DNA from 2 places in the Mesorhizobium salmacidum genome. Region 2 is predicted to be linked to the other one. Evidence: predicted binding sites of a transcription regulator. Region 2 holds the regulator's gene; the other holds the start of a gene.
The links. Region 2 encodes PhoB, which activates phosphate uptake and scavenging genes when phosphate is short. Its sites were predicted from a motif close to TGTCATNNANCTGTCAT; they were not measured.
Positions count from the first base shown of each region.

Region 1: a site for PhoB is predicted at 4,974-4,990, ahead of O7A60_RS21815 (RNA degradosome polyphosphate kinase). Genes of this name have one in related genera too.

Region 1 covers NZ_JAPYKS010000017.1:13,910-24,535, reverse strand. Annotated here, with positions in the region: gene O7A60_RS21845 (amino acid ABC transporter permease) at 1-595, shown strand, start outside; gene O7A60_RS21840 (amino acid ABC transporter permease) at 600-1,757, shown strand; gene O7A60_RS21835 (amino acid ABC transporter ATP-binding protein) at 1,837-2,586, shown strand; gene O7A60_RS21830 (TIGR02117 family protein) at 2,705-3,370, shown strand; gene O7A60_RS21825 (FAD-dependent monooxygenase) at 3,389-4,630, opposite strand; gene O7A60_RS21820 (zinc-finger domain-containing protein) at 4,641-4,886, opposite strand; gene O7A60_RS21815 (RNA degradosome polyphosphate kinase) at 5,055-7,247, shown strand; gene ppx (exopolyphosphatase) at 7,247-8,782, shown strand; gene O7A60_RS21805 (DoxX family protein) at 8,783-9,205, opposite strand; gene O7A60_RS21800 (DoxX family protein) at 9,328-9,744, opposite strand; gene fumC (class II fumarate hydratase) at 9,982-10,626, opposite strand, start outside.
Region 2 covers NZ_JAPYKS010000004.1:295,488-306,113, reverse strand. Annotated here, with positions in the region: gene xylF (D-xylose ABC transporter substrate-binding protein) at 1-689, opposite strand, end outside; gene O7A60_RS07890 (ROK family protein) at 961-2,208, shown strand; gene phoB (phosphate regulon transcriptional regulator PhoB) at 2,211-2,900, opposite strand; gene phoU (phosphate signaling complex protein PhoU) at 2,920-3,627, opposite strand; gene pstB (phosphate ABC transporter ATP-binding protein PstB) at 3,653-4,456, opposite strand; gene pstA (phosphate ABC transporter permease PstA) at 4,453-5,304, opposite strand; gene pstC (phosphate ABC transporter permease subunit PstC) at 5,308-6,291, opposite strand; gene pstS (phosphate ABC transporter substrate-binding protein PstS) at 6,358-7,413, opposite strand; gene O7A60_RS07855 (PAS domain-containing protein) at 7,947-10,626, opposite strand, start outside.

The DNA.
Region 1 (10,626 bases), on a different contig from region 2:
GTCCTGGTTCGTCGCCCGCAAGGCGCGTCAGCGGCAGATGGCGACAGGCCAGCAATTTCCTGTGTTCTGGACGTCCGCCGCGCTGATCGTCGGCCTGCCGCTGCTCGCTTACGTGCTGAGCGGCTTTCCGCTGAGCTTTGATTTGCCGAAACAGTCAACCTTCAACCTGACCGGCGGCTTCCAGGTCAAGCCGGAGTTCCTGTCGCTCTATCTGGCGCTGTCCTGCTACACGGCGGCCTTCATCGCCGAAATCGTGCGCGCCGGCATCAGGGGCGTCAGCAAGGGCCAGACCGAGGCGGCGGCGGCACTTGGCCTGCGATCCGGGTCGATCTTGCGGCTGGTCGTGGTGCCGCAGGCCATGCGCATCGTGATCCCACCGCTGACCAGCCAGTATCTCAACCTGACCAAGAACTCCTCGCTGGCGATCGCCATCGGTTATCCCGACCTGACGGCGACAGCCGGCACGGTTCTGAACCAGACCGGGCAGGCGGTCGAAGGCGTGCTGATCATGATGATCGCCTATCTCATACTCAGCCTTGTGACCTCGGCTGTCATGAACGTGGTCAACGCCAGAATGGCGCTGGTGGAGAGGTAGAGCCATGCAGGAACATGACATGTCCTGGGTGCGTACCGAGATGGCGCTGGCGCAGCCCGCGCCGGCGAGCGTCAGCGGCCCCATCGCCTGGGTGCGCAGGAACCTGATCGGTTCGGTCGGCGACACCATCCTCACCATCCTCGGCATCGTCATCGTCGCCTGGATTCTGCCGCAGGTCATCAACTGGGCGTTCATCAACGCACAGTGGACCGGGCCGGACCGAACGGTCTGCGCGACCGTTGCGCAAGGCGGCATTCAGCCCGACGGCTGGAGCGGAGCCTGCTGGGCTTTCGTCAACGCCAAGTTCGGCCAGTTCATGTTCGGCACCTATCCGGTCGAGGAGCGCTGGCGGCCGATCCTGGTCGCCATCCTGTTCGTGGTATTGCTGGTGCCGATGCTGATGCCGCGTGTGCCGCGCAAGGGGCTGAACGCGATCCTGCTCTTCCTGGTGCTGCCGATCGTTTCCTTCTTCCTTCTGGTCGGCGGCATATTCGGCCTGCCGCATGTCGAAACCTCGCGCTGGGGCGGGCTGCTGATCACGCTGAGCCTGTCCTTCGTCGGCATCGCCGTTTCGTTGCCGCTGGGGACCGTGCTGGCGCTCGGGCGGCGCTCGAAGATGCCGATCGTCAAGATGCTGTGCGTTATCTTCATCGAAGCCGTGCGCGGCATACCGCTGATCACCGTTCTATTTTTCGTCAGCGTCATGCTGCCGCTGTTCTTGCCGGCCGGCGTCACTTTCGACAAGTATCTGAGGGCGCTGATCGGTGTATCGCTGTTTGCGGCGGCCTATATGGCCGAAGTGGTGCGCGGCGGCCTGCAGGCGATCCCCAAGGGCCAGTATGAAGGCGCCGATTCGCTCGGCCTCGGCTACTGGCAGAAGATGGGGTTGATCGTGTTGCCGCAGGCGCTGAAGCTGGTCATCCCCGGCATCGTCAATACCTTCATCGGTATGTTCAAGGACACCAGCCTGGTCCTCATCATCTCGATGTTCGACCTGCTCGGCATCGTCAAGCAGAACTTCTCGGATGCCAATTGGGCAACGGCGCAGACCGCGAAATCCGGCCTCGTCTTCGCGGCCTTCGTCTTTTGGCTGTTCTGCTTCGGCATGTCGCGCTATTCAATGTACACGGAACGCCGGCTCGACACCGGCTACAAACGCTAAACAAAAGAACAAGGGGACCCCAGCCATGGCCACCGAAAACGCCGTCAGCGCGGAAGAGATCAAGGTCAACGCCGCCAAGATGCAGATTTCCACCACCGATGTCGCCATCGACATCATCGCCATGCACAAATGGTATGGCGAGTTCCATGTGCTGAAGGACATCAATCTGAAGGTGATGCGCGGCGAGCGCATCGTCATCTGCGGACCGTCCGGGTCTGGCAAATCGACCATGATCCGCTGCATCAACCGGCTGGAGGAGCACCAGAAGGGCAAGATCATCGTCGACGGCAAGGAACTCACCAACGATCTGAAGAAGATCGACGAGGTGCGCCGCGAGGTCGGCATGGTGTTCCAGCACTTCAACCTGTTCCCGCATCTGACCATCCTGGAGAACTGCACGCTGGCGCCGATCTGGGTGCGCAAGACACCGAAGAAGCAGGCCGAGGAAATCGCCATGCATTTCCTCAAGCGGGTCAAGATTCCCGAGCAGGCCAACAAATATCCGGGCCAGCTTTCCGGCGGCCAGCAGCAGCGCGTGGCGATCGCCCGCTCGCTGTGCATGAACCCGCGCATCATGCTGTTCGACGAGCCGACCTCGGCACTCGACCCCGAAATGATCAAGGAAGTGCTGGAGACCATGGTTGGACTGGCCGAAGAAGGCATGACCATGCTCTGCGTCACCCACGAGATGGGCTTTGCGCGGAAAGTCGCCAACCGGGTGATCTTCATGGATCAGGGCCAGATCGTTGAGCAGAACACGCCGGCCGAGTTCTTCGACCATCCGCGCCACGAACGCACGAAACTATTCCTGTCGCAGATCCTGCACTGAGCGGACTGACGCCGATTCGAAAAAGCCCGGCCGCGCCATTGCCGGGCTTTTTTGCGTCTGGCTCGTCAGGTAACGATCTTCTCCATTGAGCCGCGAACGGAATCGCGAAGCCGCACCGATGAGAAAACTCCTGCGTTTCCTGGCCCTGCTGGTTGCAGCAGTGGTGCTCGCCGTGGCGCTCGGCACGCTGGTGCCGCGGCCGCTCTGGCCGGCGGCCGCCGCGGGTGAGGGCACGCGGCGCATATTGGTGCTGAAGAACGCGATCCACACCGACATCGCCATTCCGGTGGACGACGAGATGCGCCGGCGCTTCCGTTTCCTGACCGATGCCGGCCTGCCTTCGGGCGCACCTGAAGTGCGCTATATCGTCTTCGGCTGGGGTGGGCGGGCCTTTTACCTGGAAACGCCGACATGGTCGCAAGTGAAGGCGCTGCCCGTATTCAAGGCGCTGACGCTCGACGCTTCGGTGATGCATGTCGACGTCGCTGGCGATATCACCGAGGCGCACCCCGATGTCGCCGGCTTCGACGTGGACAAGGACCGTTTCGCCGCATTGTTAGACTTCATCGAAGCGAGTTTTCAGCAGGGACCGAGCGGCCCGATCGTCATCGACAATGCCGCCTACTCCAATTTCGACCGCTTTTATGAGGCCAATGGCCGTTTCAACGCGCTGATCGGCTGCAATACCTGGACGGCGGCGGCACTGCGCACCGCCGGCCTGCGCACCGGCTGGTGGAACCCGCTGCCGGCATCGCTTGGGTTGTCGATGCGGCTGTATAATTAGCTTTGCCGCAGGCTCCTTTCAGCGACGGATGATCTGCTGCTGTTCCCACCCGTAAAGCCAGTCCAAATCCGCCGCGAGCTTCTCTCCCGGCCGCGTCGCCAGGACCAGATTGCGCGCCAATGCCACCGGTCCCCGGGCGTGCCAGGCGAGGCGGTTGAGCGCGCCGCGTTTCAGCACCTTTTCGATGCGCGGTCGTCTCAGCTTCTCCCACATGGTGAGGCTTTGCGACAGGTCGCCGGGGAAGTCGGCAATGATATCAGCAAGCATCGCGGCATCCTCGATCGCCATGGCAGCACCTTGCGCCGCGAACGGGGTCATCGCATGTGCGGCGTCGCCGATCAGCGCGATGCCGGCTGGCATCGTCCAGGGCTGCTTCCGTTCGACTGTATGGAGTGGCCAGGTCAGCCATGGGCCAGCCAAATCCATCAGTCTTGCAAGGCCTGCGGCTGTGCCGCGCATGGCGCCGGCGAGGATGCCGGGATCGGTGTGTCCGGACCAGCCCTCGGCAATGCGCTCGCCTTTGGTGAAAGCGACAAGGTTGAACGCGTCCCCCTTGCTCACGGAATAGGCCACCAAATGAAAGCCGGGGTGCAGGAAGGTGGTGACGGAGTCGGGGGCGCCGATCGCGGCAAAGGCTCGCCCGGCTTCACTGTCCGCGCTCACCGTCGCGCGCCAGGCCAGTTCGCCGGAGAATTGGCTGTTCGCGAGGCCGGCTCCGCCGCCTGGGCCGGCAAGCCTCCGCACCGACGACCAGACGCCGTCGGCGCCAACCAAAAGGAAACCCGCCGCCTGGACGGGCTTGCCGTCCATCTCGGCGGTCACGGTGATGCCGTGCGTGCCGGCGGCGATGTTGCCGACGCGCGCGCCGGTGGTGAGCTGGATGCCGGGCATTTGCGCGACGCGCGCCATCAGGGCGTCTTGCAGATCCGCCCGGTGCGCCACGAGATAGGGCGCCCCCCAGCGTTCCTCGCCGGCGCCGCCAAGCGGCACGCGTGCCAGTTGGCGCAGGCTCGCGGCGTCCTTCAGCACCACGGCTTCCGGCTTGACGGCATTGGCGAGAAGCGTGTCGAGGACGCCAAGCCGGCGCAGAATGCGCGTCGCGTTTGGCGAGAGCTGGATGCCGGCGCCGGCCGCTTCGAGGCGCTTGGCCTGTTCGAACACCCTCACGGGGTAGCCGCGTTCGGCGAAGGCGATCGCCGCCGTCAGCCCGGCTATGCCAGCCCCGGCAATCACGACCTGCCGGGACCGCGTCTCGCTCATGATCGGGAGGTCAGGCGGCCTGGTCGATGTAGAGGCAGCCCGCCGGCAGCGTTTCCGTCGCCTTCAGCTTCGGCGAATAGCGGTAGAGGGTCGAGCAGTAGGGGCAGACTTTCTCATTGTCGTCGCCCATGTCCAGAAACACGTGCGGATGATCGAAAGGCGGGTTGGCGCCCGTGCACATGAATTCCTTGACCCCGATGTCGATTGCCGGATGGCCCGCATCGTTCTGGAAATGGGGAATGGAACCGCCTGCCATCGTCGTCTCCTTAACGCAGTCTCTTCTGCATCTGGATCATATCAAACCTCTTTGCAAGTTCGATGAAATCAAACTGTCGCAAAAGCCTGTCAGAGAACTGTCGCAAAAGCCTGCCACAGGATAAGTTAAGCCGGTTAACCGGCCGAGGCGGGCGGAAGAGCAGGAATCATGAACGAACTGAAGCCGGTACAGAGCGAATTCAACAACATCACGGCAGCGAGCCCGGAAGGCAATCCGGACCGTTTCGTCAACCGCGAGTTCTCCTGGTTGCAGTTCAATCGCCGCGTTCTCGAAGAATCGCTGAACACCCATCACCCGCTGCTGGAGCGCGTCCGCTTCCTGTCGATATCGGCCGCCAATCTCGACGAGTTCTTCATGGTGCGTGTCGCCGGCCTTGCCGGCCAGGTGCGCGAGGGCATCGTGCTGAAGAGCCCGGACGGACGCACCCCAGAACAGCAGCTCGAACAGTTGCTGCGTGAGGTCGAGCGGCTGCAGGAGGACCAGCAGAAGAGCCTTTCGGCACTTACGGTGCTGCTCAACAAGGAAGGCATCGAGAGCATCACCCGTGATGCGCTGACCAAGGACGAAAGGGTCTGGCTGGAAGAGCATTTCCAGGACCAGGTGTTTCCGGTGCTTACGCCGCTGTCGATCGACCCGGCGCATCCGTTCCCGTTCATTCCCAATCTGGGCTTCTCGATGGCGCTGCAGCTTCGCCACCGCAAGAATGGCGAGGAGATGAGCGCGCTGCTGCGCCTGCCGGTGGCGCTGAAGCGCTTTATCCGCCTGCCGGACCGCAAGAACCATGTCCGCTTCATTCCGCTGGAAGAGGCGGTCGGCCTTTACATCGGAAAGCTGTTCCCAGGCTACGAGGTCAAGGGCTCCGGCACGTTCCGCATCATCCGCGACAGCGACATCGAGGTCGAGGAAGAATCGGAAGACCTGGTGCGGTTGTTCGAAACGGCGCTGAAGCGTCGCCGCCGCGGCTCGGTCATTCGCATCGAATTCGACATGTTGATGCCGGGAGAATTGCGCGATTTCGTCGCCGGCGAGCTTGGCGTCTCATCGAGCCGCATCAGCGTACTCACGGGCCCGCTGGCGCTCAGCCAGATATCCGAGATCGTCTCCGTTCCCCGCGACGACCTGAAATTCACGCCCTACAATCCGCGCTTTCCCGAGCGCATCCGCGAGCATGGTGGCGACTGTTTTGCCGCCATCCGCGAGAAGGACATCGTTGTCCATCACCCCTACGAGTCGTTCGACGTGGTGGTGCAGTTCCTGCGCCAGGCAATGGCTGACCCCGAAGTGGTGGCAATCAAGCAGACGCTCTATCGCACCTCCAATGACAGCCCGATCGTGCGTGCGCTTGTCGACGCGGCCGAGGCCGGCAAGTCGGTGACGGCGCTGGTCGAGCTCAAGGCCCGTTTCGACGAGGAGGCCAACATCCGCTGGGCGCGCGATCTCGAACGCGCCGGCGTGCAGGTCGTGTTCGGTTTCCTCGAACTCAAGACCCACGCCAAGATGTCGCTGGTGGTGCGGCGCGAGGACGGCAAGCTGCGCAACTACGTCCATCTCGGCACCGGCAACTACCATCCGGTGACCGCGCGCATCTACACCGACCTTTCCTTCTTCACCACCGATCCGACGATCGCCCGCGACGTCGCCCAGCTGTTCAATTTCATCACCGGGTATGCCGAGCCGACCGCCGAAATGCGGCTGGCGATCTCGCCGTTCACGCTGAGGAGCCGCATCCTCAAGCACATTTCAGACGAGGTCACCCATGCGTTGGAGGGACGGCCGGCGCGCATCTGGATGAAGATGAACGCGCTCGTCGATCCCATCATCATCGATGCGCTCTACGACGCCAGCCGCGTCGGTGTGGAAATCGACCTTGTCGTGCGCGGCATATGCTGTCTGCGGCCGCAGGTGCCGGGCCTGTCGGAGAACATCAGGGTCAAGTCGATCGTCGGCCGGTTCCTCGAGCACAGCCGCATCTATTGCTTCGGCAACGGCCATGGCCTTCCCTCGGACGAGGCGATTGTCTACATCTCCTCGGCGGACCTGATGCCGCGCAATCTCGACCGCCGCGTCGAGACCATGGTGCCGATCACCAATCCAACTGTGCATGAACAGATTCTGGGCCAGATCATGCTCGGCAACATCATGGACAATCAGCAAAGTTTCGACGTATTGGCTGATGGAACCTCCCGGCGCGTGGTGCTGGAGGAGGGCGAGGAACCGTTCAACGCGCAGGAATATTTCATGACCAATCCGAGCCTGTCGGGACGGGGTGACGCGCTGAAATCGCATGCGCCCAGGCGTATCGCGCAGTTCAAGCGCCGCAAGAAGAACGCCGCCGGCTGATGCTGTCCAATTCCCAGGGCCGGCTGCAGGACCGCCGACCGCTGTCCATCATCGACATCGGATCCAATTCGGTCCGTCTTGTCGTCTATGAGGGGCTGGCGCGTTCGCCGACCACGCTGTTCAACGAAAAGATGCTGGCGGGCCTCGGCCGTGGCATCGTGTCGACGGGGAAGCTCGACCCCGAGGGGGTGGCGCGCTCGATGGAGGAGTTTCGCCGTTTCCGCGCGCTCTCCGACCAGGCCGGTGCCGAACACATGTACGTGCTGGCGACCGCCGCCGCCCGCGAGGCGATCAACGGTCCCGATTTCATCCATCGCGCCGAGGATGTGCTCAAGACCGAGATCCGCGTGCTCTCCGGCCGCCAGGAAGCGCATTACTCCGCGCTTGGCGTCATCTCCGGCTTCCATCCGGCCAACGGCATTGCCGGCGACCTTGGCGGCGGCAGCCTGGAGCTCATCGACATCGACGGCGAGGCGATCGGCGACGGCATCACGCTGCCGCTTGGCGGCCTGCGCCTGCAGGACATGGCGAAGAACTCGCTCGTCCAGGCGCAGAAGATCGCGCGCCAGGAATTGGCCCGGGCCAAGCTCTTGAAGGGTGGGCAGGGCAGGACTTTCTACGCTGTCGGCGGCACCTGGCGAAATCTTGCCAGGCTGCACATGGAGATGACCAACTATCCGCTCGGCGTCATGCACCACTACGAAATATCGGCCGAAAGTGCTCAAACCTTCCTCAAGCAGGTAGCCAGGGGCGAGGTCGAAAAGGTGAGGGGTATCGAGGGCGTCTCCAAGAACCGCCGCTCGCTGCTGCCATACGGCGCTCTCGTGCTGCAGGAAATCATGACGGCGATGCAGCCGTCCAGGATCGTCGTTTCGGCGCAAGGCGTGCGCGAAGGTTTTCTCTATTCGCTGCTCGACGCGGTCGAGCAGAAGGCCGATCCGCTGATCTCGGCCGCCGAGGAGCTTGCGCTTTTGCGCTCGCGTTCGGTCCATCACGCGCATGATCTGGTCGAATGGACAGGCAAGGCCTTCAAGGCGTTCGGCATCGACGAGACGGAAGACGAAGCGCGCTATCGCCACGCCGCCTGCCTGCTCGCCGATATCGGCTGGCGCGCTCATCCGGAATATCGCGGCAAGCAGTCGCTCAACATCATCGCGCATGCGTCCTTCATCGGTGTCGATCATCCCGGCCGCGCCTATCTGGCGCTGACCAACGCCTACCGTCATGACGGCGTCTTCAATGAATTGGTGGCGCCCGAAATCAAGGCGCTGGCGCCGCCGCGCCTGTTGGAGCGCGCCCGCGTGCTGGCGGCGATGATGCGCGTCGTCTACCTGCTGACGGCCGCGATGCCTGGCATCATGCCGAGGCTGAAATGGGCAAGCCGCCCCAACGGCGCGCTGGCGCTGGTGCTGCCGGCTTCGCTTTCCGATCTCTACGGCGAGCGCCCGGCCGGCCGGCTGGCGCAGCTGGCGCGCATCACCAGCCGCCGCCTGGAACTGGCGATCGAGGGCGGGCAGAGCGTGTCGGTCAAATAGTCAAGTCACGCCGGCGCCGATGCCGAATTCCCGCCCATCAAACGACCATGCGCCAGCGCCGGCCATGGCAAGCGCCAGGAAGCCGCCCGCGATGGCGATGTCCTTCATCAGCATCTGCTGATGCATGAAAGCGAGCGTCGCATCGCCGGCGCCTTGGCCGTAATGGCCGATGAAGCCCGCCACGATGCAGAAGGCGGCCAGCAGCAGCGCCACGATCCGTGTCTGGAAGCCAACGAGGATCAGCAGCCCCGCGATCAGTTCGAACAGGCCGGTGGCCCAGGCGGCGAGCGCGGGCAGCGGCAGGCCAAGGCCGGAGAAATAGCTGGTGGTCCCAGCAGTGTTGGCGAGCGCCTGGAAGCCGGACGGCACGAACAGCACGGCAAACAGCAGCCGCGAAACCATAAGCAATGCATTGCGACCCATGGCACCCTCCCTTGCCGGCACGGTCACCGGCGACCATCGCAGTCTACGCCTATGATCACACAACGAAAAAGCGGCGCGGAAAATTCCGCGCCGCTTGTTTCGGGCCCTTGGGAGGGGAAGCCTTAGCCGCGCCTGGCGTCGATCGAATACGCGCCTGCACCCGAGGAGGCCAGCAGCAGGAAGCCGCCGGTGATGGCGACGTTCTTGAGAAACTGGATCATCTGCATCTGGTCGGCCCAGCCGGTGTGGGCGACCAGACCGGTTGCGATTGTGAAGATCGCGAGCACCCAGGCGGCGATCCTGGTCTGGAAACCGACGAGGACGGCAAGGCCGCCAAGCAGCTCGATCAGACCGACGATGACGGCTGTCGCCGTCGGTGCCGGCAGGCCGAGGCCACCGAAATAGGCGGCCGTGCCGGAAATGGCGGATAGTTTGCCGAATCCGGAAAGCAGGAAAATGACTGCGAGCAGGATACGGCCGAGCAGGATGGTGACAGAACTGTTGGACGCGGTGCCGGCGGCGGAAGTGTTGATGGACATGGTGGCTCTCCGATTGGTTTGAATGGCCACTCAGATAGACGATGCCGACTGTTCACCAAAGTCAGCCATGCGGTGACACATTGTTCACAGGATATACATTTTCGTGATCGGGCAGGGGGCGCGAAATTCGTGTCGGACGATGCGGTGGCGGGAGTAAATTCTCCCGCCGAAAAATGTCACTCGTGGTCCGACGCAATTCCGGACGGAAAACCGCTTTGCACTTTTCCTGGAATCGCTTCACCCAGGATGGGTCATGTCCTCCGGCCGCACCAGGCGGTCATAGTCGGCCTCGCTGACCAGTCCGGTTTCCAGTGCTTCCTCGCGCAATGTCGTGCCGTTCTTGTGCGCGGTCTTGGCGATCTTGGCGGCGTTGTCATAGCCGATGGTGGGAGCAAGCGCCGTCACCAGCATCAGTGAACGGTCGAGGGCCGCCTTGATGTTGTCCTCTCGCGCCTCGATGCCGATTATGCAATTGTCGGTGAAGGAGACCGATGCGTCGGCCAGCAACTGCACCGACTGGAGGAAGTTGTAGGCCATCAGCGGATTGTAGACGTTGAGCTCGAAATGGCCCTGGCTGCCGGCGAAGGTCAGCGCCGCATTGTTGCCGAAGACCTGCACGCAAACTTGCGTCATCGCCTCGCACTGCGTCGGATTGACCTTGCCCGGCATGATCGAGGACCCGGGCTCGTTTTCCGGCAGCGACAATTCGCCGAGGCCCGAGCGCGGGCCGGAGCCGAGAAAGCGGATGTCGTTGGCGATCTTGAACAGTGCCGCCGCCGCCGCGTTGATGGCGCCGTGCGAGAACACCATGGAATCGTGCGCGGCCAGCGCTTCGAACTTGTTCGGCGCGGTGACGAAGGCGATGCCTGATATGGCGGCGAT
Region 2 (10,626 bases):
AGCGCCGCGACGACTCCGCCGGCGGTGCCGTCATTGGCCGCGACCACGGCGTCGACCTTATTGTCGTTGGCGGTGAGGAACTGCTCCATGTTCTTCTGGGCGTTGGCGGGCAGCCAGCCGTCCGTATAGGCTTCGCCGACATTCTTGATCTTGCCGCTGTCGATGGCTTCCTTCAGCACTTCCATCGAGCCCGAGAACAGGAAGTCGGCATTCGGATCGGCACCCGAGCCCTTGATGAAGACGTAATTGCCTTCAGGCTTCACCTTGAACACCTCGCGGGCCTGCATGCGGCCGACTTCCTTGTTGTCGAAGGTCAGGTAGAAGACGTCCTTGTTCTCGATCAGGCGGTCATAGCCGACGACCGGAATGCCCTCGTCGAGCGCCTTCTGCACCGCCGGGCCGATGGCCGAAGCATCCTGCGCAAGGATGATCAGCGAATTGGCGCCCTGCGAAATCAGGCTTTCGACATCGGTCAGCTGCTTGCCGGGATTGGACTGCGCATCGGCGGAAATGTACTTGTCGCCCGCGGCCTCGATCGCCTTCTTCATGGCGGCCTCGTCGGTCTTCCAGCGCTCTTCCTGGAAATTCGACCACGAAACGCCGATGACCTTGTCCTTCGCCTGCGCCACCGACGCCAGCGTCAGCGACATGGCGACACCCGCCAGGATGGCGACTGTGAATCTCTTCATGATATATCCTCCCTGCGCCGCGTATGGCGCGACCAAACTGGCCCGAAGGCCCGCACAAAGGCCCTATTTTTTCGAGCCTCGAAAAAACACTGATCCATCGTCGGAACACTGTCAACATCGATCCTGATGGATTTTGAGGTGCCGGGAAGCTTTTTTCGAGTCCCGCAATAAATAAATGACAGCTCCTGCCGCATCTGCCAGTATTCGGCCCATTGCCGGAGAGGTTCGAGGGGGTGTCAAGAACCGCGGCGACGGGGAGGATGTGGGAAGCATGTCGGTCGGAATCCGCCACGACGATCTGCGCCGGCGCAACCGCGCCATGGTGATTGCAGCCGTGCGTCAGGGTGGTCAGCCCTCGCGCACCGAGATCGCCGCCACCACCGGCCTCAGCCACTCGACCATCTCGGCAATATCAGCCGACCTGATCGGCGAGGGTATCCTGACCGAAGGCAAGCCGAACGAGGCTGGTTCATTGAAACGCGGCCGGCCGCAGGTCGGTCTTGGCCTCAACCCCGAGGCCGCGGCTGTGATGACCGTGGTGCTGTCGCTGAATTTCCTGTCCGTCGCCGTCATCGATTATTCCGGCCAGGTGGTCGCCGAGGAACAGCGCCGGCTGGACACGCTGACCATGTCGCGCGAGGCGCTGATCGGCGAATGCACGGCAATAGTGCGGCGGCGCCTCGAGGACCCCGATCTCGACGTCCGCAGTATTGCCCGCATCGCGCTGGCGATCCAGGGCATCACCGACACCGAAGCGCGTGCGATGCTGTGGTCGCCGATCACGCCGCAGACGGACATTCCCTTCGCCGACATACTTGAAGCCGAGTTCGGCATCCCCGCCACCATGGAGAACGACTGCAACATGATGGCGGTGGCGCTGCGCTGGCGCGACCCCGAACGCTACCGCGACGACTTCATCGCCATCCTGCTCTCGCACGGCATCGGCATGGGCCTGGTGCTGAAGGGCGAGCTGTTCACCGGCACGCATTCATCGGGAGGCGAGTTCGGCCACATGATCCATCGCCCGGGAGGCGCGCTCTGCCGCTGCGGACGGCGCGGCTGCGTCGAGGCCTATGCCGGCAACTACGCCATCTGGCGCAACGCCAGGCAGCTTGGCGAGGACGCCGAACCGGTCGCAGATGTCAGCGATGCGCAGATGCGGACACTCGCCGCGACGGCAAGGGAGAAAGACGGACCGGAGCGCGAAGCCTATCGCAAGGCCGGCGAGGCGCTGGGCTATGGACTGGGCAGCCTGTTCGCGCTGATCGATCCCGCACCCGTCGCCATGGTCGGCGTCAGCGCCGCCGCCTTCGACCTGATCGAGCCGGCCTTGCGCGAGGCCATCGCCCAGACCGCCGGCGGCCAGCATTCGGAATCGATTTCCTTCGACACCGAGCCGAACGAGCTGCCGCTCATCCGCGAAGGTTGCGCCATGCGCGCATTGACCTTCGTCGACCAGGAGATTTTCGCGCCGGGCGTGCTGGCGAGGCCCGGCGTTTCGGGCAAGAATGTAGCCTGATTTCAGTCTTCGCGGATCGCGTAGCCCGCGCCGCGAATGGTGCGGATCACGTCCGGCATGCGGCCGTTGTTGACCGCCTTGCGCAGCCGGCCGACATGCACGTCCACGGTGCGTTCATCGATGTAGATCGTCTCGCCCCAGACATTGTCGAGCAACTGGCTGCGCGAGAACACGCGGCCGGGATGGCGCATCATGAATTCCAGCAGGCGGAACTCGGTCGGTCCGAGCCGGATCTCGCTCTTCTTGCGATAGACCCGGTGCGATTCCCGGTCGAGCACGATGTCGCCGACCTTGAGCACGCTGGACAGCACTTCCGGCTTGGCGCGGCGCAGCAGCGCCTTGACCCGGGCCATGAATTCCGGTGTCGAGAACGGCTTGACCAGATAGTCGTCGGCACCGGTCGAGAGGCCGCGCACACGGTCGCTCTCCTCGCCGCGCGCCGTCAGCATGATGATCGGCAGCCTCTCGGTCTCGGGCCGCATTCGCAGGCGCCGACAGAGTTCGATGCCGGAAACCGCCGGCACCATCCAGTCGAGCACCAGGAGGTCGGGCACGTTCTCCTGGAGGCGGATCTCGGCTTCGTCGCCGCGTGTCACCACCTCGACCTGGTAGCCTTCCGATTCCAGATTGTAGCGGAGGAGCACGCCGAGCGGCTCCTCGTCCTCCACCACCATGATGCGTGGCGCGATCATCGATTGATCATCCCTGCCGTCAAGCCGCCGGCACCGACATCGCCGTCTCGTCCTGCTTCGGACGGTTGGCGGGCAGTTGCGTGCCGGTCAGCACATAATATGCATTCTCGGCAATGTTGGTCACGTGGTCGCCGATGCGTTCGAGATTCTTGGCGCAGAACAAAAGATGCGTGCAAGCCGTGATGTTGCGCGGATCTTCCATCATGTAGGTCAGGAGTTCGCGGAACACCGATGTGTATTTGACATCGATGCGTTCGTCGTCATTCCTGAGCTTGGCGAGTGCGGCGGCATCGCCGGCCGCATATTCCTCGACCACGCCCTGCACCTGGATCAGCACCAGCTGCGCCATGGAGTCGATCGAATGCGACAGGTCGCGCGGCGTGGCGGAGAGGCCGACGGAGCCGACGCGCTTGGCGATGTTCTTGGCAAGGTCGCCGATGCGCTCGAGATCGCCCGCCATCCGGATCGAGCCGACGACATGACGCAGATCGTCGGCCATCGGCTGACGCTTGGCGATGAGGGTGATGGCGCGGTCGTCGAGTTCGCGCTGGCGCGCGTCCATGATGGCGTCGTCGGAGACGACGCGCTGTGCCAGCGCGTTGTCGGAATTCAGCAGCGCCTTGGTGGCGCCGCCGACCATCGTGCCGGCGAGATCGCCCATGTCACTGATCAGCCTGCTGATCTGTCCGAGATCCTCGTCGAAGGCTGCGACTGTATGTTCGGCCATGATCCTGGTCCTCGTATGCGTGATATCAGCCGAAGCGGCCGGTGATGTAGTCCTGCGTGCGCTTCTCGCGAGGCGACGTGAAGATCTTCTCGGTCTTGTCGAATTCGACCAGTTCGCCCAGATACATGAAAGCCGTCTGGCGTGACACGCGCGCCGCCTGCTGCATATTGTGGGTGACGATGACGATCGTGTAGTCGGCCTGCAACTCGTCGATCAGTTCCTCGATCTTGGCGGTCGACAGCGGATCGAGCGCCGAGGCCGGCTCGTCGAGCAGGATGACCTCCGGCTTCACCGCCACGGTGCGGGCGATGCAAAGACGCTGCTGCTGGCCGCCCGACAGGCTGAGGCCGCTGGCGTTCAGCTTGTCCTTGACCTCGGTCCACAATGCGGCGCGCTTCAGCGCCTGCTCGACACGGCCGTCCATCTCGGCCTTGCTGATCTTCTCATAGAGCCTGACGCCGAAAGCGATGTTCTCATAGATCGACATCGGGAACGGCGTCGGCTTCTGGAACACCATGCCGACCTTGGTCCGCAGCAGGTTGAGATCCTGCGAACGATCGAGAACGTTCTGGCCGTCGAGCAGCACCTGGCCCTCGGCGGTTTGCTTGGGGTAGAGTTCGTAGATGCGGTTGAAGACGCGCAGCAGCGTCGACTTTCCGCAACCCGACGGTCCGATGAAGGCCGTCACGCTGCGCTCGGGCAGCGACAACGTGATGTCCTTCAGCGCCTTCGACTGGCCGTAGTAGAAATTGAGGTTCTTGACCTCGATCTTCGCCTTGGCGGCTGCCTCGGTGGCAATGGTCATGTCTGGAGACAACATCTGGCTCATTTGTCCTCTCTGCGTCCGGTCAGGCTGCGCGCAAAGATGCTGAGCGCGAGAACCGTCAATGTGATTATGAGTGCGCCGGTCCAGGCCAGTTGCTGCCATTCCTCATAGGGGCTGAGAGCGAACTGGAAGATGGTGACCGGCAGGCTGGCCATCGGCGCGTTGAGATTGCTCGACCAGAACTGGTTGTTGAGCGCGGTGAAGAGCAGCGGCGCCGTCTCGCCGGAGATGCGGGCGATCGACAGCAGTATGCCGGTGACGATGCCGGAAAGTGCTGCACGGTAAGCCACTGATTTGATGACCACCCAGCGCGGCGCGCCGATCGCGGTGCCGGCTTCGCGCAAGGCGTTCGGCACCAGGTTGAGCATGTCCTCGGTGGTGCGCACGACCACGGGGATGACCAGGATGGCCAGCGCGACGGCGCCGGCGATCGCCGAGAAATGCCCCATCGGCCGCACCATCAATTCGTAGACGAACAGGCCGATGATGATCGACGGCGCCGACAGCAGGATGTCGTTGATGAAGCGCACCACGGTGGTGAGTTTCGAGAAGCGGCCGTATTCGGCCATGTAGGTGCCGGCCAGAACACCGATTGGCGTGCCGACGATAACGGCGATGATCGTCATCACCACGCTGCCATAGATAGCGTTCAGCAGGCCGCCGGCATCGCCGGGGGGCGGCGTCATCTGCGTGAACACATCAAGGGAGAGCCCGGCTGCGCCTTTGTAGACCAATGCGCCGAGGATCAGTGCCAGCCAGGCAAGCCCGATGCCCGCGGCGGCGACGCACAGCGTCATCATCACCGAGTTTCTGGTCTTGCGGCGGCGGTGAAGCGACGAGGCTGTCGACATCGGTCAGGCTCCGGTGCGGGCGTCGATGCGCATCAGCATGTAGCGTGCGATGGCAAGGATGAGGAAGGTGATGACGAACAGGATCAGGCCGAGCGCCACCAGCGAGGACGTGTAGAGGTCGCCGACGGCTTCGGTGAATTCATTGGCGATGGTCGCGGAGATTGTCGTTGCCGGCGCGAACAGCGAGGTCGAGATGCGGTGCGCATTACCGATCACGAAGGTCACCGCCATGGTTTCGCCGAGCGCGCGGCCAAGGCCGAGCATGACGCCGCCCATGATGCCGATGCGGGTGTAAGGGATGACGACGCGACGTGTCACTTCCCAGGTCGTGCAGCCAATGCCGTAGGCGGACTCCTTCAGCACCGGCGGCACCGTGTCGAACACGTCCTTGGTGATCGAGGTGATGAAGGGCAGCACCATGATGGCGAGGATCAGCGACGAGGTCAGCAGGCCGATGCCGTAGGGCGGACCGGCAAACAGGCTGCCAAGGCCGGGAACGCCATGGAAAACGCTGATGATGAAGGGTTGCACCGTCGTCTGCAGGAACGGCGCCAGGACGAACAGGCCCCAGATGCCGTAGATGATCGAAGGAATGCCGGCCAGCAGTTCCACCGCCATGCCGATTGGGCGCCGAAGTGGGCGCGGGCAAAGCTCGGTGAGAAAAATGGCAATGCCGATGCCGAGCGGCACGGCGATCAGGATGGCGATGGCCGATGTGACAATGGTGCCATAGATAGGCGCCAGGGCGCCGAATTTCTCCGTCACCGGGTTCCAGCTCTCGCTGGTCAGAAACGAGAAGCCGAAGGTCGACAGTGCCTGCCAGGAACCGGCAAACAACGAGATGGCGACGCCGCCAAGCAGCACCAGCACGAGAATGGCGGCGGCGCGGGTCAGCCCATGGAAGATCGAATCGGTTAACGCGAAACGTCTGACGATGGCGTCGCGCGAGCCCTTGATGGCCGGCAAGGCTTCCTGGACAGCACTCATGTCAAGCTCGGCTCTTTGTGTTGAGAAAAAGGAGCGCCGCGTGAAGCGGCGCTCCTTCGGGTGATGTTACTCGCCAGCGTAGACCGGCTTGCCGCCGGCCTGGATGTCGGCCTTCCACGAAGCCTTGATCAGGTCGACGACACTGTCGGGGATCGACACATAGTCGAGCGCCTTGGCGGTTTCCTTGCCGTCCTTGTAGGCCCAGGCAAAGAACTTCAGCGCTTCGCCGGTGGCAGCGGCATCGTCCGGAGCCTTGTGGATCAGCACCCAGGTCGAGGCGGCGATCGGCCAGGTGGCGTCGCCGGGCTCGTTGGTGATGATGACGTTGAAGTTCTTCGCGCCCTTGAAGTCGGCATTCGAAGCGGCGGCGCCGAAGGATTCGAGCGACGGCTCGACGACCTTGCCGGCTGCATTCACCATCTTGGAATAGGACAGCTTGTTCTGCTTGGCATAGGCATATTCGACGTAGCCGATGCCGCCGTCGGTTTGCTTGACGGTGTTGGCAACGCCTTCGCTGCCTTTGGCGCCGACGCCGGTCGGCCATTCGACGGCCGTGTCCGAACCAACCTCGTCCTTCCAGTCGGGCGACAGTTTCACCAGGTAGTCGGTGAAGTTGAAGGTCGTGCCCGAACCGTCCGAGCGATGCACGACCGCGATCGCGGTCGACGGCAGGGTGAGCGAGGGGTTCAGCGCCTTGATCGCGGCGTCGTCCCAGGTGGTGATGGCGCCGAGATAGATCTGGGCCAGCGTCTTGCCGTCGAGGACGAGTTCGCCCGGCTTGATGCCCGTGAGGTTGACGATCGGCACGATGCCGCCCATCACCATCGGGAACTGCACGAGGCCGTTCTTTTCGAGGTCTGCGTCGGACATCGGCTTGTCGGTGGCGCCGAAGGTCACGGTCTTGGCGATGACCTGCTTGATGCCGCCGCCGGAGCCGATCGACTGGTAGTTGAGGCCGATGCCGGTGTCCTTCTTGTAGGTGTCGGCCCATTTGGCGAACACCGGATAGATGAAGGTCGAGCCGGCGCCGGAAAGATCAGCTGCCATTGCTGCGGAAAGGGTGAGGGTGGACGCCGCAGCCATTGCAATCGCAACGGCCGCCGAGCGGATGAAATGTCTCATGTGGCCTGCTCCTGTTCGGAAGATGGTCTCTCGGCGCCACTTCTTTCCGGCGCCCGCTGAGGCCAATAGCCTTGGATTATAACAGTCGCATGACAGTTTCATGTCAGCCCGGTAACGCGTCGCCGGCACCGGGAAAAGCACCGGTGTCGGGCGCTTCGCGGCGCGGTCCGAGTTTACCGCCGGAATCAGGGGCTTGAGCCGTTCGACGGCTGGAAGCACCCGGGATTCGACGGGGCTTTCCCAAGTGAAGAAAATCCGGACGGGAGCGCGTTGCTCGCAGCCAGAGCGTGTCATGGCCGGGCCATCGCCAAAAACAGGTCCGTTGGGGTAGAGTGACACTGTTTCTTGCAGGCGGTCGCTGCTCCCGCCCGTAACTGAGAAGAGCGGAATTCGATTTTGCTATTGTTCCGGCTGGACACCGTCTTTGATATGGCGCGATCGCACCATAGTCACTGCACGCGGAAGTAGCGGCAAATCCCCTGCTGATTCCCTCGATTTGCCTCACCGGATCCTAAATCAAGGCGACGCGGGCGCTATCCCGCGTTGCGATGGACCTGACGGCCGGCGCCGACCCAGCGCTCGACCTTCTCGAGCAGGGCCTTGGGGCTGATCGGCTTGGGCAGATAGTCGTCCATGCCCGCCTCCAGGCAGCGTTCGCGGTCACCCTTGAGCGCATGCGCGGTGACCCCGACGATCGGCACATGCGTACCGGTTTCCTGCTCCAGCAGGCGGATCGCGGCCGTCGCTTCGAGACCGCTCATCTCCGGCATTGAGACATCCATCAGGATCATGCACGGATTGAGCGTGCCGAAGGCGTCGAGTGCCTTGCGGCCGTTGCCGACGATCTCGAAACCGTACCCAGTCTCGCCGAGGATCTGGGTGAAGACCATCTGGTTCACCTCATTGTCCTCGGCCACCAGGATATCCAGCCTGTGCCCGCCCCCGGTGGCAGGCAGTCTGGGACGAACCGGCGGCGGCTGCAGCTGCGCGCGCTGCTCGGAAAGCGCCAGAGGCGACCGCGGGGTAATCTCGAGCGCCTCGCTCGCTGGCGGCTGAACGGCCTGATCGTTGGTGGCGTGGCGATGGCGCTGGATGGTCGCGACCAAGGTCTCCAGGAGTACCGAGGAGCGTGCCGGCTTTATCAACTGCGCGTCGATGCCGAGATCGCGGTAGCTGGTGTTGGCAAGCGACTGGTCGACCGAGGTCAGCATGATGATCGGCGTGTCCGCGAGGCCCTCGGTGTTGCGCACGATGCGCGCCATTTCGGCGCCGCTCATCTCAGGCATCTGATAGTCGAGCACGACACAATCCACCGCCACGCCATAGGCTGCCGCGGCGATCAGCACCTTGAGACCTTCGGCGCCGCTTTCAGCCGCGCAGGAATCGAACGTCCACGAGGTCATCTGCTCGGTCAGGATGGCGCGGTTGACGGCATTGTCGTCGACGATCAGCACGCGTGCGCCCGTCACGTCCACCGGCGTGATGCGCTGGCCGTTCTGCTGCCCGGCCCCCGGCAGCGTCACCGTGAACCAGAAGGTCGACCCCTTGCCTTCGGCGCTCTCGACGCCGATGTCGCCACCCATCAGGTCGACCAGCCGCGAGGTGATGGCAAGGCCAAGCCCGGTGCCCTCGTGGCGCCTTGTCGACGACGTGTCGACCTGGCTGAATTTCTCGAACACCAGTTTCTGTTTTTCCTCGGGGATGCCGATGCCGGTGTCGGTGACCGAGATTGTCAGCCTGGTTCCCGTCGGAACCCGTTCGCCGGTCACATCGACCAGCACGTGGCCTTCTTCGGTGAACTTCACCGCATTGCCGAGCAGGTTGGTGACGATTTGCCGGATGCGGCCGACATCGCCGATGAACAGGCTTTCGAGCCGCGGCTCGATGCGCACGATGAGCTCGAGGTCCTTTTCCTTGGCCCGCGTAGACACCAGCGTCGCCACGTCCTCGATCGCCTCGGCGAGATTGAAGGGCGCCGGGTCGAGCACCAGCTGGCCGGCATCGATCTTGGAGAAATCCAGGATGTCGTTGATGATGGTCAACAGCGCATTGCCCGATTTGACGATGATGTCGGTGAATGTCTTCTGCTTCGGGTCGAGATTGGATTTGGCCAGCAGTTCAGCCATGCCCAGCACGCCATTCATCGGCGTGCGGATCTCGTGGCTCATATTGGCGAGGAATTCCGACTTGGCGCGGTCGGCGAGCACGGCGCGCTGGCGCGCTTCGCTGAGCTCAGCCTCGCGCTGCTTCAGTTCCGTGATGTCGGTCGTCGAACCGATCAAATAGAGCGAACCGTCGGAGGCGATCATTGCGCCCTTGCGGGCGAACTGATGCCTGACGCTGCCGTCGGGAAGGCGCACCGTCTCCTCGATTTCCTGGGTCTCGCCGGTACGCAGCACGGCGAGATCGCTGGCCACGAAGGCCTCGCCATCCGGCCCGAAGATCTCGACGTCGGTGTTGCCGATCGCCTCCTGCTTGCTGAAGCCGGTGAGGTCGCACCAGCCCTTGTTGACATAGAACTGCCTGAGATCGGAGCGCTTGGCGTAGATCGACACCGGTACATTGTCGATCAGGCTGCGGAACACCTCGTTCTCGCGCATGCTCTCTTCCAGAGCTTGCTCGCGTGCCTTGACGTCGGTGATGTCGGTGCTGGAGCCGACCAGATGCACCGATCCGTCCGTGGCCACCAGGCGGCTCTTGCGCGTCACCAACTGCCGCACCGTTCCGTCACGATGGGTGACGGGCTCCTCGACCTCACGCACATTGCCGTTCGTCACGACATCGGTGTCGTCCTGGCTGAAGCCCTCTGCTTCCTCGCCGCTGAACAGCTGGCGGTCGGTCCGGCCGATGACATCGTCCTTGGCGAGACCGGTCAGCGCGCACCAGGCCTTGTTGACGAATTCGATGCTCAGGTCCTGCGCCTTGATGAAGGCGGCTACCGGCAACTCGTCCATGACATGCCGGAAGAGATCGAGCCGGCGCATCGAGTGATGAAGCGCAGCCTCGCGGCTCTTCAGGTCGGTGATGTCGACGCGCACGCCGATGAAGGTGCCGTCTCCGGTGCGCATGTCGTAGACCTGATACCAGCGTCCATCCCCATTGGGGCGCTCATAGGAGGAATTCGGCAGGCGGTAACGCGCCAGGATGCCATCAAGCCAGCGTTCGGAATCGACTTCGTAAAGGCTGTCGATTCCAGGATCGCCGCTCGACCGG